3 regions of the Deinococcus sp. JMULE3 genome follow, and region 2 is predicted to be linked to each of the others. Evidence: riboswitches for the same ligand, from Rfam matches in the RefSeq annotation. Region 2 holds a riboswitch; each other region holds the start of a gene.

Region 1 (4,762 bases), 1.7 Mb from region 2:
GTTGTTCTGGACGGTGTTCGTGAAGGTGACGGTCGTGGTGGTGGTGGTGGCCTGCGCGGTCTGGGTGTCGCTGGCGCTGGGGGTGATCAGCACGCCCTCGGGGCTGGTGTAGGGGGCGGTGAGGGGGTTGCCGTTGCCGTCCGGGTCAGCCTTGGGGCCGATGACGGTGGCGTCCTTGCGGTCGACGGTCGTGACGTTGGAGTTGTTGGCGTCGCGCGGGACGCTGGGGTCGTTGTTGAAGGCCGGGTTGTCCTGGCGGGTGCCGGTGGGGTCGGCGCCGTACTTGTCGGCGTCGGTGGCGGTGCCGGGCAGCGTGTACACCTGGAAGAACTTGACGGACTGGTCCTGGTTCACGCCGCTGATGGTGGTGATGGGTGTGGCGGCGGCGATCTCGGCCGGGCTCAGGGTGCCGTCGCTGTTGGTGTCGGCGCTGGCGGGGTAGTACGTCACGCCGGTGGGGGTCTTCACGGCGGCGGTCGGGTCGGGGGTGTTCGTCAGGACGTAGGACTCGTTGGGGACGTTGCCGGTGTTCGTCAGGGTGTAGGGGAAGACCACGGTGTCGCCGGGGCGGGCGGTGGCGGTCTGGCCGGGCCGGGTGTAGTCGGGGGTGGTGACGTCGGTGCTGCCGTCGTTCAGCACGATGGTGAAGCTGGGGACCGGCAGCACGGTGGTGGTGACGGGGTTGGAAGGGACGGGGGTGGGGGTGGTGCCGCCTTCGGGGGTGAAGACGATCTCGGCGGTGTTGGTGATGACCGTCCCGGCGGCGGTGCCCGCGGCGTGCGCGGTGCCGGCGGTGAGGGCGATCAGGGCGGTCAGGGTCCAGTGTTTCTTCATGTGCTTCCTCCGTGAGGGGGTCGGGGGGTTACTTGACTTTCACGCGGAAGCTGAACTTCAGCGTCTCGTCCGGGGTCATGCCGGTCAGGGTCCAGCGGACATTGGTGTAGCTGCTGAGCGGGGCGGGGACGGTGCGGGTGACCCGCTGGCCGTTCTCGGTGGTGGTGACGGTGCGGGTGGGTTGAGCGCTGAAGGTCTTGCCGCTGTCGGTGGAGTACGTGACCTTCCAGCGGTCGGTGGGCGTGGTGGTCAGCGTGCTGAACTCGGTGCCGCGTGGTACGGGGACGTTCACGTTCAGCTGGCCCAGGCGTCGTCCGGAGACGTTGCGCAGCGTGACCTCCTCGCGCAGGATGTCGCCGGGCAGGACCGTCCTGGGCGACTCCACGATGGTCTCGGTGACCTTGCCGCTGCTGTCGGCGCTGCGCCGCACGAGGTCCTGCGTGAGCGTGAAGGTCACGTTCTGCGGGGTGGCCTGCTGGGCAGGTGGCGTGGCCTGCTGGGCCTGGGCCAGCGTCAGGGCGAGAAAGAGGGGCGTGATCAGGCGCTTCACTCCGGGGGACCTCCGGGGGGAAAAAAATTGACCGACAGCAGGGGGACTGCAGTCCCACCGTTCTGTCGGTCGCGCCACTCGCTCCTCATCCGGCCTAGGCGCCCGTGTGCGCCGGATGATTCGTTGCTCCTGAACAGCTGTTGGCCCGGGGACCGTCCCCGAGGATGCTGGAGTTCACTTCATGGTCTTCACACGCTTGTCACTGACCGCGTGTTCAATATGAAGTTTCTCACTGGAGCATCCTGTTCATGATGTTGCCCCGGTCAGCTGTTGTCAAACCCCCAGACGACCTGCACTCGCCTTGGCAATGGGGGTACCATTCCCCCCATCGAAGGCGTCGATCTCCTCGATGAAGCGGTCGAACAGGTAACGGCTGTCGTGCGGGCCGGGGCTGGCCTCGGGGTGGTACTGCACGGAAAACACCGGGTAGCGGCTGTGCGCCATGCCTTCCAGGGTGCCGTCGTTCAGGTTGATGTGGGTGGGCACGAACGCGCCGTTGGGGATCGAGTCGATGTCCACCGCGTACCCGTGGTTCTGGCTGGTGATCTCCACATTGCCCGTTAAGAGATTCTTCACGGGCTGATTCCCGCCGCGGTGCCCGAACTTCATCTTGAAGGTCTTCCCGCCCGCCGCGAGGCCCAGGATCTGGTGCCCCAGGCAGATGCCGAAGGTGGGCAGCAGGCCCATGAGTTCCCAGGCGGTCTTGTGCGCGTACTCCAGCGGGGCGGGGTCACCGGGGCCGTTGCTGAGGAACAGGCCGTGCGGTTGCAGCGCCATGATCTGCGCGGGGGTGGTGTGGGCGGGCACCACAATCGGCTCGATGCCCACCTCCGCGAGACGCTCGATGATGGTGTGCTTGATCCCGAAGTCCATCAGGACCACGCGCTTGCCGTGACGCAGGGTGGGGAACGCGTAGGGCAGCGCGGTCGTGACCTCACGGGTCATGTCGTGCCCGTCGATGTCCTGGTGGCCCAGCGCGCGGCTGACGTACACCTGCTCCTCGGCGGGCGTGAACTCGCCGTACGGATCTTCCGGGTGCGTGTAGCTGCGGTGCGCGATGACGCCCTTGACGACGCCGCCCGTGCGCAGGCGGCGCACCAGCGCGCGCGTGTCGATCCCCTGGATGCTCACGACGCCGTACTGCTGCATGAACGCTTCCAGGGACTGCTGCGCGCGGTGGTTGGAGTACTCGCCGCTGAACTCGCGGCTGATGAAGCCGCGCACGTAGGGCTTGTTGCTCTCCATGTCGTAGATCGCCACGCCGTAGTTCCCGACGTGCGGGTACGTGATGGTCACGATCTGCCCGTTGTACGAGGGATCGGTCATGATCTCCTGGTACCCGGTCATGGAGGTGTTGAACACCACCTCGCCCACGGTCTCGCCGCGGTGCCCGAACGCGTACCCGCGGTACACGGTGCCGTCTTCCAGAGCCAGGATGGCTCGTTCTTTCCTGATCATGCTTCCTCCATTCGCGCCTCTCCGGACGCGTTTCATGGCTCAGCTCTGCGCGGCACCGCGGCTCCCCCGGGGGTTACCAGCGGTAGCGCACGCTCGCCTTGCCGATAATGACATTCCCCGCAACGGACCGCTGTGAGGTCGTTCCGTCAAATCGGTTGATGAGGTCCGCCGCGCCCGTCATGGCCCCGGCGAACATGCCGCTCAGCGCCTTGTCGCCGCTCAGTTCCCTGGGCAGCATCCCGGCGAGGTCCTGCGCTTTCAGGTCCGCCGGGTTCGGCTGGTACGACCAGCCCGCCGAGCCCTGCATGCTCAGGCCCGCCGCGCGGAACGCCGCGTCGTCCGCCAGCACGGGACCGTCCGCCAGCGCGGCGTCCAGCGCGTCCTGGCTGAACGCGGTGATCAGGTACTCGCCCCGGAAGGCGTACACCATCTTCAGGCCCTTCAGGGACTCGTCCAGGCCCTGGCTGGCCCCGGCCATGCCCGCCCCGAGCATCAGGGCGCGGGGATCCACGTCCGCCATGGCGTCGTCCATCAGGGTGTCCATGCCGGTCTTCGCCAGGGACGTCACGGTGCCGCGCAGGCCGTCCAGCGCCTCGTTCACGCTGCGGGCGTACTCGGGCAGGTGCGCGTCGGCCGCCGCGCGGTCCGTGACCCGCTGGTACGACACGGTGGTCGCCAGGGACGCCAGCGGGTCCTCCTGGTTCAGCCCGGCCTTCATTCCGCCCGCCAGCGTCACCTGCGCGCATTCATCACCCAGGTACCGCCCAGACTGCTCCAGGTGATGGGCCAGCTGGCTGTCGGTCAGGAACCCGAACGGTTCGAGGAGGTCCACGCGGGTCAGCCAGCGGCCCAGGTACGCGCCGGTGTCCGGGTGGCAGGCGGTCGCCTGCACGGCCTCGGCACTGGCGGGAATCACGCCCTGCACCTCGAAGTCCGTGGTGTCGAGCAGGATGCGGGCCAGCGGCTTATCCTTACCCGCCTGATTCACGACCTGCGCGCTGGCGGTCGTCCAGCCGCCGGCCGTGGTGGTCAGGCCGCCCGCGACCTGCCCCAGGGTGTCCAGGGCGTCCACGACCGGCGAGAGCAGGCGGGGCAACATGACCTGCGCCAGTTGCGAGCGGATGACCTTCGCGGTGGCGCTGAAGTTCGCGTACAGGCCGAGTTCCTGCGGGCCCGCCGCGCGCTGCGCCGCCGCGTACGGCGCGGACGCCGCCAGGGTCGGGGCGGCCTTGCCGCTCAGGCGGCCCAGGTACGCCATCAGCAGGGCCTTGTCGCTCGACACGTACGCCAGCCCGTTCGAGGCGCCCGCGAACATCCCGTCCACGCGGGAGAAGGTGTAGCGGCCCACGCGCGCGCCGGGCTTCTCGGGCAGCATCTCGCCGAGCATCTCGTTCGTCAGGGCACCCGAGCGGGTCACGGCCAGCAGCGCGGGCTCGAAGGTGCCCTTCTTCCCCTGCACGGTGAACACCCCGGCGATCCCCTCGCGGCCCAGCGAGTCGCCCAGCACCGCCTGCGCCACGCCCAGCATGCTGCCGCTGTCCTCGCCCAGGTCGGCGGCGCTGATCAGGCGGTCCGCCGCGCCGAAGAAGCGTTTGAACGCGGGCGCGGCGCCGTGCGTTTCCAGCGTCAGGAGCGCCCCGGCGGGCAGGCCCTCGGCCAGGGGCCGGACGGTCTGCGCCTGGGCAGCACCGGCGGTCAGGAGGGCGGAGACGGTCAGGGCGGGCAGGAAACGAGTCACGCCCCCGAGCCTACCTCCCCCCCCGAATGGGTGATGCCTCACCTGCGGCGCGCCTCCCCATCCCGTCACCGCAGCTCCCGGTACATGGCGATCTCGTTGCAGTTCTCGAAGAACGCGCAGCGCTGGCATTCACTCCAGACCTTCGGGTGCAGGTTCGTCTTCTCGATGCGGGTAAACCCGCA
Region 2 (4,762 bases):
GCGGAAACTCAGCCAGCGGTTCCAGGGGTTGGTGGTGCCCCAGTTGTACCCGTCCAGGCCGACCTCGTGCACCCACTCGCCGCCCGGGTACAGCGCCCGGTAGGAGCTGGGCATGCCGGGGTACAGGATGTTCGGTGTCCACACCCAGCGCACCGGGGCCTTCTCGGCCCGGAACACGTTCACGATCCGCCGCCACGCCCGTACGAAATCGGCGGGGGTGTTGCTGCGGGTCAGCTGGTACGTGCCCCAGTTGCCGTTCATCTCCGGGGCGAAGGTCACGCGGACCGTCACGCCGCCCCGCCGGAGGTCGCGCGCGAACTGCCGCAGGTACGCGTCGTGCCGTCCGGCGGCAATGTCGCGGTACGGCACGCCCCGCACGCCGGACGCGGCGCGCACGCGGGGCTGCCAGGACAGTTCCAGTTCGCGGCCCTGAGCACTCAGGGTGCGGGCGTACGCCTGGTTGAACGGTGTGTTCCAGTCCTGGAACCAGCGGACCGCACCGAAGCGGCAGCCCAGTTTGCGTTCCAGGGCGTCCAGTACGGCGGGGCTGTCCACCGTCAGCCCGAACACCCCGCAGGAGGGCAGGGGCGCGGCGTGGGCGGTCGGCAGGCCGGTCAGGCCGCACAGGGCCGCTGTCAGAATCCACTCATGAAGGGCGCGTGTGCGGCGGGGTGCGCGGCGGGCCGATTGATGGGAAGGCGGGGTGACGGCAGGCATGCAAGGCGCATGATGGCAGCGTTCTGGACGGGCTGCACCGATGCCCCCGACTGGCCCCCCGCTGACTGTAGGTCGGCTTAACATTGAACCAGTACGCCCCAAACGCCGCGTTCATGGCCCGTCAGTAACGGGCGATTAACGTGTGATGCGTAGGGTATGGCCGAGGGTCCCCGGACCCCGACCCACCCCACACAATGCCGGGAGGCAACGATACTCGTCTTCGAATCGGTCACCTCATGAGACGAGTGGAGCCAGTGGTGAGACCGCCCCGAGGGAGGCCTCACCATGTCTATTGCTGTTTCTTTGCCATCCACCACGCTGGGATGGGTGCTGCTCATCATCGTCACCCTGCTGCTCCTCAAGGCCGTCCTGACGGTCACGCTGGCGTTCGCACACGCCCGCACCGCCGCCCGCCGACGCGCCCGCGCCCACGGCACCCCGCTGCCCGGCGTGAGCGTCATGATCGCCGCGTACAACGAGGAGGTCGGCATCGCCGACACCCTGCGCTCCGTGCTGGCCCAGCAGGGCCCCGCATTGCAGGTGCTCGTCGTGGACGACGGCTCGACCGACGCCACCGCCGCCATTGCCGAGGACTTCGCCCGCAGCGACCCGCGCGTCACGGTGCTGCGCAAACCCAACGGCGGAAAGGCCAGCGCCCTGAACCTCGCCGCGGACCACCTGACCTACCCGGTCGCGGTCAGCGTGGACGCCGACTCCGCACTGGCGCCCGGCACGCTGGCGGCCCTGGCCCGGCACTTCCACGACCCACGCGTGGGCGCGGTCGCCGGGGACGTGCGCGTCGCCGGGCCGGTCACGTCCCTGACGCAGATGCAGAACCTGGAATACAGCGTCGGCCAGCAGATGGAAAAGCGCGCGCAGGACATGCTCGGCGCCGTCAGTGTCGTGCCCGGCGCCGCCGGGGCGTTCCGCAGCGACCTGATCCGCCGCCTGCGCTACAGCCACGACACCATCACCGAGGACATGGACCTGACCGTCGCCATCGCCGCCGAAGGTTACGAGGTGCGCTTCGAACCCGGCGCCCTGAGCTACACCGAACCGCCCGTGGACCTGCGCAGCCTGTGGCGCCAGCGGATGCGCTGGATGTACGGCACCTTCCAGGTCATGGGCAAGTACCGCCACCTGATCATGAACCCCAGGGGCGGCCGCCTGGGCTGGCTGACCCTGCCGTACGTGCTGGTCTACGGCCTGACCCTGGGCGGCGCGGGGCCCATCTTCGACCTCGCCGCGCTGGCCCTGCTGACGCAGCACATGAACGACGCGCTGCTGCCCCTGCTGCTGAACGTCGGCGCGGACGTCGCCGTGGCCGCCGCCGCCCTGCTGCTGGGCCGCCAGTCCCTGCGGCCCCTGCTGATTACCCCCACCCAGCGGCTGTTCCTGCGGCCCTTCGTGTCGCTGGTCGTCGTCATGACCTGCGTGACGTTCCTGCGCCGCCGGAACGTCCAGTGGAACAAACTGCCCCGCGTGGGCCTGCGCCTGCCCGGCGCCGCCCCCACCCGCGAGCCCCTGCCGCAGGCGGGCGACTGATGAACGGCCCGGACCGCCCACGGCCCGCCCGCCGGACCGCGCTGCTCTGCGCCGGACTGGCCGCCGCCCTGAGCGTACTGGCCGCCGCCGGGGCCGCCATGCCCAGCCCGGCACCGTCAAACCAGACAGCGTCCAGTGGCGCGGCCGCCACTGCCCCCGCCACCGGGGGTGTGCTGGCCACCCGCACCGTCACCCGCGACGCCCGCACACCCGGCGGCGAGATCGCCGGGCAGGTCAGTGTCACCGTGCAGCTCGTCCGTGACGGGGCGGAGGTCCAGGCCCGCGCGACCTTCCAGTCCACCCTGCCCGGCCCGGCCGTCGCCACCGGCACGCTGCGCCTGCTGGACGGGCGCGGCAGCGAGGTCGCCCGCAGCAACCCGCGCCAGACGGCCACCCTGGACCCCGGCAGCACCCCGGTCCTCGTGACGCCCCGCAGTCCCCTGGCGGACCACGCCGGGGCCGCGTGCGTGGACGCCACCCTGAACGTCTGGAGCGGCCCGCAGGCTCCGGGCACAGACGCGCGACTGCGCAGCGGCCCGGCGCTGGAACCCACCGTGTTCACCGTGCAGGTCTGCCACGCCTGAACGCGCCCCGGCGCGGCCGGATGACCGGGGTTGACCCCTCACCCTGCCGTTGCTTCTCTCCACAGCTCTGCGGGTCCGATGCAGGGAGAGGGGACAACGGAACGCGCTCATGTCGGAGGCAGGTCACGGTCATCCCGTTTGTCAGCGCAGGGCATCGCCGCCGGGAGGTCAGCGGTCCCAGGGCCACGCGCCGGGCGCGGCGGCCAGTCCCAGGGCGCGCGGGCCGACGTGGACACTCAGGACCGGGTTCACGCCGGTCCGGTCGGACCACACGATGGGGTGGCGCGCCGCGAGCTGCGTCAGGGCCGTGTCGGCGTCCTCGGGGTGATCGCCGTACAGCAGGCCCACGCGCAGCGGGGTGCCCTCGCCGAAGCGGCGGGTGACCTGCTCGGTCAGCGCCTGGATCGCGCCGCGGTACGAGCGGGCCCGCGCGGCGTTCGTGTACGTCCCGGCCGCCTTGTCCACCGTCACGACGGGTTTGAGGTTCAGCAGGCCGCCCACGGCCGCCTGCACGCGCCCGATCCGGCCGCCGCGGCGCAGGTACTCCAGGGTCTCGATGGTGAAGTACAGTTCCGTCTCGGCGTGCACGGCGCGCAGCCACTCGCGGGCCTCCGCGAGGCTCAGACCGCGCTGCGCGGCGGTGACGGCTGCGTGGACCTGGAACGCCTGCGCGGCACTGATGGTGCCGCTGTCGTGCAGCGTCACCTGCGGCCCACCCTGCTCCAGGAGTTGCCGGGCCTGATCGGCGGAGTTGTGGCTGCCGCTCAGGGCGGCGCTGGTGGTCACGGCCAGCACCTCGGGCGTACCGGGGGCCTGCATGGCGGTCATCCAGTCCTGCGGGGTGGGCTGGGCGCTGGTGGGGTGCACGGGGTTGGTCTGCAGTTCGCGGTACAGTTCCTCGCGGGTGATCTCGGTCATGCGGTAGGTGGTGCTGCCGAAGTTCACGGCGAACGGCGCGACCGGCACCTCACCATGCAGGGTGGGGTAGACGTCGAGGCCGCCGTCAGTGACGACGCCGAAGCGGGGGGTGGTCATCGGATCTCCTGGGCGTTCATCGCCTCGATCAGTTTCAGGGCGGCGGTGTGGTCCTCGGCGGGGCCGACGGCGTGCTGCGCGGCGCGCAGAAGGGCGGCGACCTGCGCGAGCACTGGGGCGCTGCCCTGCACGCCCTGCGTGAGGTCTACGGCGATCCCGGCGTCCTTGGCGAGCAGGCCCAGCGCGAACGTGGCGGGGAACTCGCGGGTCAGGACGCGCTGCGGGATCAGGTTCTCGCTGGCGTTGCTGCGGCCGCTGCTGGCGTTGATGACGTCCAGCGCCGCGCCCAGGTTCACGCCGGCGCGGCCCAGCACGGCCAGGCCCTCACCGGTCGCCCAGAGGGTCACGCCCAGCAGGGCGTTGTTCACGGCCTTCACCGCGAAGCCCGCTCCGGTCCCGCCGACGTGCACGACCTTGCCCGCGAAGGCGAGGTGGGGCCGCACGGTGTCCAGCGCGGCGGCGTCCCCGCCCACCATGACGGTCAGGCGGCCCTGCTGCGCGCCGATCGTGCCGCCGCTGACCGGGGCGTCCAGGAAGGTGACGCCGTGCGCGGCCAGTTCGGCGGCCTGCCGGGTGGCGGCGTCCGGGTGGCCGCTCGTGCAGTCCACCCAGGTCGCGCCGGGGCGCAGGTGGGGGCGCATCTGGTGCATGACCTCGTCCACCTCGGCGCTGGTGGGTAGGCAGGTGAAGATCACGTCGGCCGCCGCGGCCTCGGCCAGGGTGGCGGGGTGCGTGCCGTGCGTGTCGGCGTGTGCCTGGGCCCTGGCGGGGGTGCGGTTCCAGACCAGGACGCGGTGCCCGTGCGCGCGGGCGTGCGTGGCGAGGTGCGCGGCCATCGGGTCGCCCATGGCGCCCAGGCCAAGGAAGGCAAGAGTGGTCAT
Region 3 (4,762 bases), 1.5 Mb from region 2:
GCAGCGCGGCGACTGGGCGTCCCGGACGAAGGACTGCCCGGTCTGGCCGACGCGCCCGACCTCCCCCTCCCGGCGGACGCCGAGACGGGCGTGGACCTGGGCGGCGGGTACCGCCTGCACCGCGTGCCGACCGCCACGTACCGCGAGGTGTACGCGCAGCTGGAGGCCAGCGCGTACGAGACGGACTCGTTCGACTGGGGCGACCGTAAAGCCGCGCCCGCGCCGCGCGGTCCGCTGTGGAGCTGGCTGATCAGTCACGCGGGACGGGTGGCCGGGTGGCAGGCCAGCCGCGCGTGGGACACCCGCACCGCGTACATGGTGAACACCGCGCTGCTGCCCGCGCACCGGGGGCGGGGCGTGTACACCCGCCTGCTGCCCGTGGTGCTGGACGCCCTGCACGGCGAGGGTTACCCGCTGGTGCGCAGCCATCATCACCTGACGAACAACGCCGTGATCGTCCCGAAACTCCGCGCGGGCTTCCGCTTCCAGGGCGTGCAGATCGACGAGCACGGCGTCATGGCCATCCTGCTGCGCAGCGCCGACCCGGCGTACGCGGCGTACATGGACCGCCGCAGCGGCCTGACCCGCTGAACGTCAGGGGCCGATCTGGACTGTGAACGTCTGAGTCTGCTCAGTGACGTTCTGGGCGCGGTCGTACACACGGACGGTGACGGTGTGCTCGCCGTTGGCGGCCGCGTCAAAATACTGCGCGTAGGAGTTGTACGCGGTGGGGTCGTCCACGAACGTCTTCCCGTCGATGGTCAGGACGACGCGGTCCACGGCGGTGTTGTCCCGCGTGCCGAGCTGGAAGTTCACAGTGCCCTGCGCCCGCAGCGTCTTCGGGAACACGACCATCGTGACGGACGGGGACTGGGTGTCAAGTGCGGGCGCGGTGGTCTGGGTGGTGGCGGGGGTGGGGGCGGCGGGCGTGTTGGCCGCGCCGCAGCTGGTGGCCAGGACGGCCAGCAGTGCCGGAACGAGTATGCGCATGAGTACTCCTGCTGCGTTGCCGCAGTGGGTCTGGTCCGTCCCGGCCGGGGGCCGGTCTGGACAGGGTCGAAAAGTCGGTCGCACCACTGGCTCCGCGCGTCCCAGGTGCCCGGATAGGGGACCGCGCTTCATCGCCTCTTCTCGCCCGGTACTCCGCAGCGAGGCCTTCATGCTGCCTTCACCTTTCCGTCAGATCTGTCACGCGCGCCGCCATGAAGCCCCGCACAGGCCACCCACAGCAGCGGGACCCCGAGGTGACACAGACTCCGGTTGAAAGGTTTGCAAAAACTTGCAACCCGAGCAGAGCGAGCAGGAGAAAACCGGGTTCCGGGGTCCCGCCGATCTCCGACACTGCCTCAACCGGAGGCCGCCTCCTCCGTTGGTTCGGTTCACAGATCGGCACCCGCTGCTCTCCTGCTCAGCCGCAGTCCGGCTCAGGCGCGGCGGGGCGGGCGGTTCTTCGCGCGTTTGATCGTGCCGATGCCCGCCTCGCTGGTCAGCACGGCTCGGTACAGGTCCCACCACTGGCGCGCCTGGGTGGGTTCGCGGGTGAGGGTCTCGAAGCGGTAGTACGCGGCCTCGCCGGTCGGGAGGACGAAGGTGGGCGTGCCGAACACCCCGACCTCGCGCGCGGCGTCCAGGTCGGCGCGCAACTCGGCGCGGCGGGCCTGCTCGTCGGCCAGGGCCGCCGCGAAGGCGTCCAGGTCCAGACCGCCCTCCTGCGCCGCCGCGTGGATGACCCCCTCGGTCAGGGGCTCCTTGCGTTCGTGGTGGGCGCGGAAGAGGGCCAGCGTGAACGCCCAGTGGGCCGCCTCGCCCTGCAGGGCCGCCGCGTGGGACGCCAGGAACGCGCGCAGGCCGGGCTTCAGGTACTTCATGTACCCCTCGCCGTCCGGGGCGTCCAGGCTCTGATCCGTGACGCGCCACGACAGCTCCTTCGCGTTGTCCGCGTGGTTCCCCTCGACCAGCGAGTAGTGCCGCAGGGTGAACGCCTCGCCCTCCGTTTTCAGGACGGCGGCGAGTTCCACGCCACGCCACGCGTAGGGGCACAGGAAGTCGAAGTACAGCTCGGTCGCTCGGGTCATGCGGGGCACCGTACACCCTGAGGTGCGCGGCGGAACGTCACGCGGGCTGCACTCCGCCCGCCGGTCCGGACTGCACGGCCTCCACCTCCGCCGCCGCGCCCGCGACCAGCACGGCGTCCCCGGCCCGCAGGACGTCCTCGGCGCGGCTGCGTAGCGGCTGCCCGTCGCGCCAGATCGCCACGACCAGCGCGCCCGTCTCGCGGCCCAGGTCAGCGACCGTGCGGCCCACCATGCCCGGCGGGACGCTCAGTTCGCGGATCGTGAAGTGCTCGCTGGTCACGTCGCCGCTCAGCAGGCGACTCAGGCGCGGCGCGAGCATCATCGCCGCGATCCGGTTCCCGCTCAGCTGGTACGGATTCACGACCTCGTCCGCCCCGGCGCGGCGCATCTTGCGGGCCGCCGACTCGTCACTCGCCCGCGCGATCACCCGCACGCCCGGGTTCAGGCCCTTGGCGGACAGCACCACGTACAGGTTGCTGGGATCACTGTTGATCACCGTGACCAGCGACGCCGCCCGCTCGATCCCGGCGCGGCGCAGCACGTCCTCGTCGGTGGCGTCCCCGACCAGGGTGTGCAGGCCCTGCGTCTGCGCCCACTCCAGGTGCTCGGGGCGGTGATCGACCACGACCACCTGGCGCCGCGCGCCCCGCAGCGCCACGCTGACCGCCTCGCCCACCTGCCCGTACCCGCACACGATCGTGTGATCCTTCAGGCTCATGATCTTCCTCTCCTTGCGCCGCCGCGCCGCGTCCGGGTCGGTCACGGTCCGCAGCATCGTCTCGGCCAGCAGCGTCAGCAGGTACAGCATCAGCCCGATCCCGACCAGCATCAGCACCACGCTGAACACCTTCCCGTCCGTGTGCAACTCGCCCGGCGCGCCGTACCCCACGGTCGTCAGGGTCATGGCCGTCATGAACAGGCAGTCCAGCCACGACCAGCCCTCCAGCACCCGGTACCCGACCGTGCCGAACACCACCAGCCCCGCGATCAGGGCCAGCAGCACGGCGGGACGGCGGTTCATGCCTCCAGTGTAGAGGGGCGCTCAGCGGTGAGTCGCGCCGAACGCGGGCACCGGGCAGCGCGCCTGCCGGACGCGGATCAGGCTCTGTCCCACGTCCGGCGGACGGTCAGGGCAGCAGGCGGCGCAGGTGCCACAGGTGCGCGCCCGCCCACTCGCGGCGGTCCTCGACGGCGTCCTGGATGCCGTCGGCGTACCCGAGCGCGCGGTGCAGTTCCCCGGCCAGCATGGCGTCGGCGTGCAGGGCGCGCAGCGTGTCCAGCGGGGCGAGGTCCGTCCATTCGCGCAGGAACGCGTCGCGCGCGGCGTCCAGCGTGGCGGGGTCGGTGCCGTCCGGGCAGAGGTAGGCGGGGTTGGCGTCCAGAAAGGGGTGGGTGAGGCTGGCGTCGGACCAGTCGAGGATGGTCACCTGATCCTCGTGCGTGGTGACGTTCCCACCGTGCAGGTCCCCGTGCCCGAGGGTGAGGGGGACCGGACTGCCGTGCAGGCGGTGCAGCGCAGCCTCCAGTTGGGGACGGCGGGCGCGGAGCGCGGCGGCCTCGTCAGGGGTCAGGGCGTCGGGGTGCGGCCCGTGCTCGTCCGCGTGCAGACTCTTGTCGCTCAGCAGGGCGTCCAGCTGGCCCAGCAGGTACGTGGGGCCGCGCGGGCGCAGGTTCAGGCCCGGCAGCAGGTGGCGCGTGTCGCGCTGCACCCGTGCCAGTTGCCGCAGCACGGCCGCCGGGTCGCCCCCGACCTCACCGCAGCCGTCCAGGAGCAGCAGGCCGCGCCGGGTGTCGGCGGCCAGGACGGGCGGGGCCGCGCCGGGCACCCCGGCCAGCGCGCAGGTGACCGTCACCTCCCGCGCGAAGAAGTCCGGGACGGCCTTGAAGTACACGTCCCCCCGCCGCGTGGGGACGCGCCACAGGACGCTGATCTGCCAGTGTTTCAGCACGACCGGGGCGCCCGTGCGGGGGCGGTCCTGCGCGGCCAGTTCGTCGTCCAGCCAGGCCAGGGCCGCCGCGTGCCAGTCCGGCCCGAACCACGGGGTGCGAGCAGGAGTCCGCGCGGCGTCCGCCAGTTCACGCAGCTCCTCCGGGACCGGCGCGCCCTCCGGAGGGTCGGGGGTGAACAGCTGCCACGCGCACGTGGCGCGGGTCACGCCGTCCCCCCCGGTCCCGTGCCGGGTGAAGTCCAGCCGCCGCCCCAGCCAGCCCTCCACCCCCGCCGCCCGCGCGGCCTCCAGCACGTGCTCGCCGTAGTAGACGGGCGTGTCCACGGTCAGGGTCCGGCAGGCGACCTCCGCCCCGCCGGGCCGCGTCAGGAGGAGGTGCAGGGTCGTCTCGCGCCGCACGGGTTCGGTCATGGACGCAGCCTCGCACGCGCCGCCCCCAGCGGGCATCTGTCAGATGACGCAGCCACCCGGCACGGACCCGGTGACGCGCCGAGCGGGACGTCCGGCGGTGGTCATGGTGGGGGGCGCGCCGTTCAGGGAGAATGACGCGCATGAGTGACCGGGAACTGAATTTCGCGCGGGAGATCATGGGCAACCGTTCCTACCGGGACGTGCCGGACGCCGAGGTGCTGCAGGAGGCCGAGCGGCTGCTGGACGGCTGGATGGCCGGGGAGCTGCGCATGGAACGCCCGAAGATCTACGACCATTACGCGCTGCTGCTGCTGGCCCTGACCCGGC

The links. Region 2 has a riboswitch for cyclic di-GMP ahead of EXW95_RS18715 (glycosyltransferase family 2 protein). Riboswitches for the same ligand answer to the same signal wherever they lie in the genome.
Region 1: another riboswitch for cyclic di-GMP. It lies ahead of EXW95_RS10215 (hypothetical protein); the one in region 2 lies ahead of EXW95_RS18715 (glycosyltransferase family 2 protein).
Region 3: another riboswitch for cyclic di-GMP. It lies ahead of EXW95_RS11505 (Ig-like domain-containing protein); the one in region 2 lies ahead of EXW95_RS18715 (glycosyltransferase family 2 protein).

The regions. Positions count from the first base shown of each region.
Region 1 is NZ_SGWE01000004.1:1,520,240-1,525,001, forward strand. It holds gene EXW95_RS10210 (DUF11 domain-containing protein) at 1-834, opposite strand, end outside; gene EXW95_RS10215 (hypothetical protein) at 863-1,384, opposite strand; cyclic di-GMP riboswitch class II at 1,439-1,524, opposite strand; gene carA (glutamine-hydrolyzing carbamoyl-phosphate synthase small subunit) at 1,658-2,842, opposite strand; gene EXW95_RS10225 (hypothetical protein) at 2,916-4,580, opposite strand; gene EXW95_RS10230 (N-acetyltransferase) at 4,646-4,762, opposite strand, start outside.
Region 2 is NZ_SGWE01000004.1:3,241,402-3,246,163, forward strand. It holds gene EXW95_RS18710 (glycoside hydrolase family 26 protein) at 1-717, opposite strand, end outside; cyclic di-GMP riboswitch class II at 909-995, shown strand; gene EXW95_RS18715 (glycosyltransferase family 2 protein) at 1,045-2,262, shown strand; gene EXW95_RS18720 (hypothetical protein) at 2,262-2,846, shown strand; gene EXW95_RS18725 (DegV family protein) at 3,015-3,881, opposite strand; gene EXW95_RS18730 (NAD(P)-dependent oxidoreductase) at 3,878-4,762, opposite strand.
Region 3 is NZ_SGWE01000004.1:1,775,415-1,780,176, reverse strand. It holds gene EXW95_RS11510 (GNAT family N-acetyltransferase) at 1-591, shown strand, start outside; gene EXW95_RS11505 (Ig-like domain-containing protein) at 595-990, opposite strand; cyclic di-GMP riboswitch class II at 1,054-1,138, opposite strand; gene EXW95_RS11500 (DsbA family protein) at 1,425-2,075, opposite strand; gene EXW95_RS11495 (TrkA family potassium uptake protein) at 2,113-3,096, opposite strand; gene EXW95_RS11490 (phosphotransferase) at 3,203-4,435, opposite strand; gene EXW95_RS11485 (hypothetical protein) at 4,576-4,762, shown strand, end outside.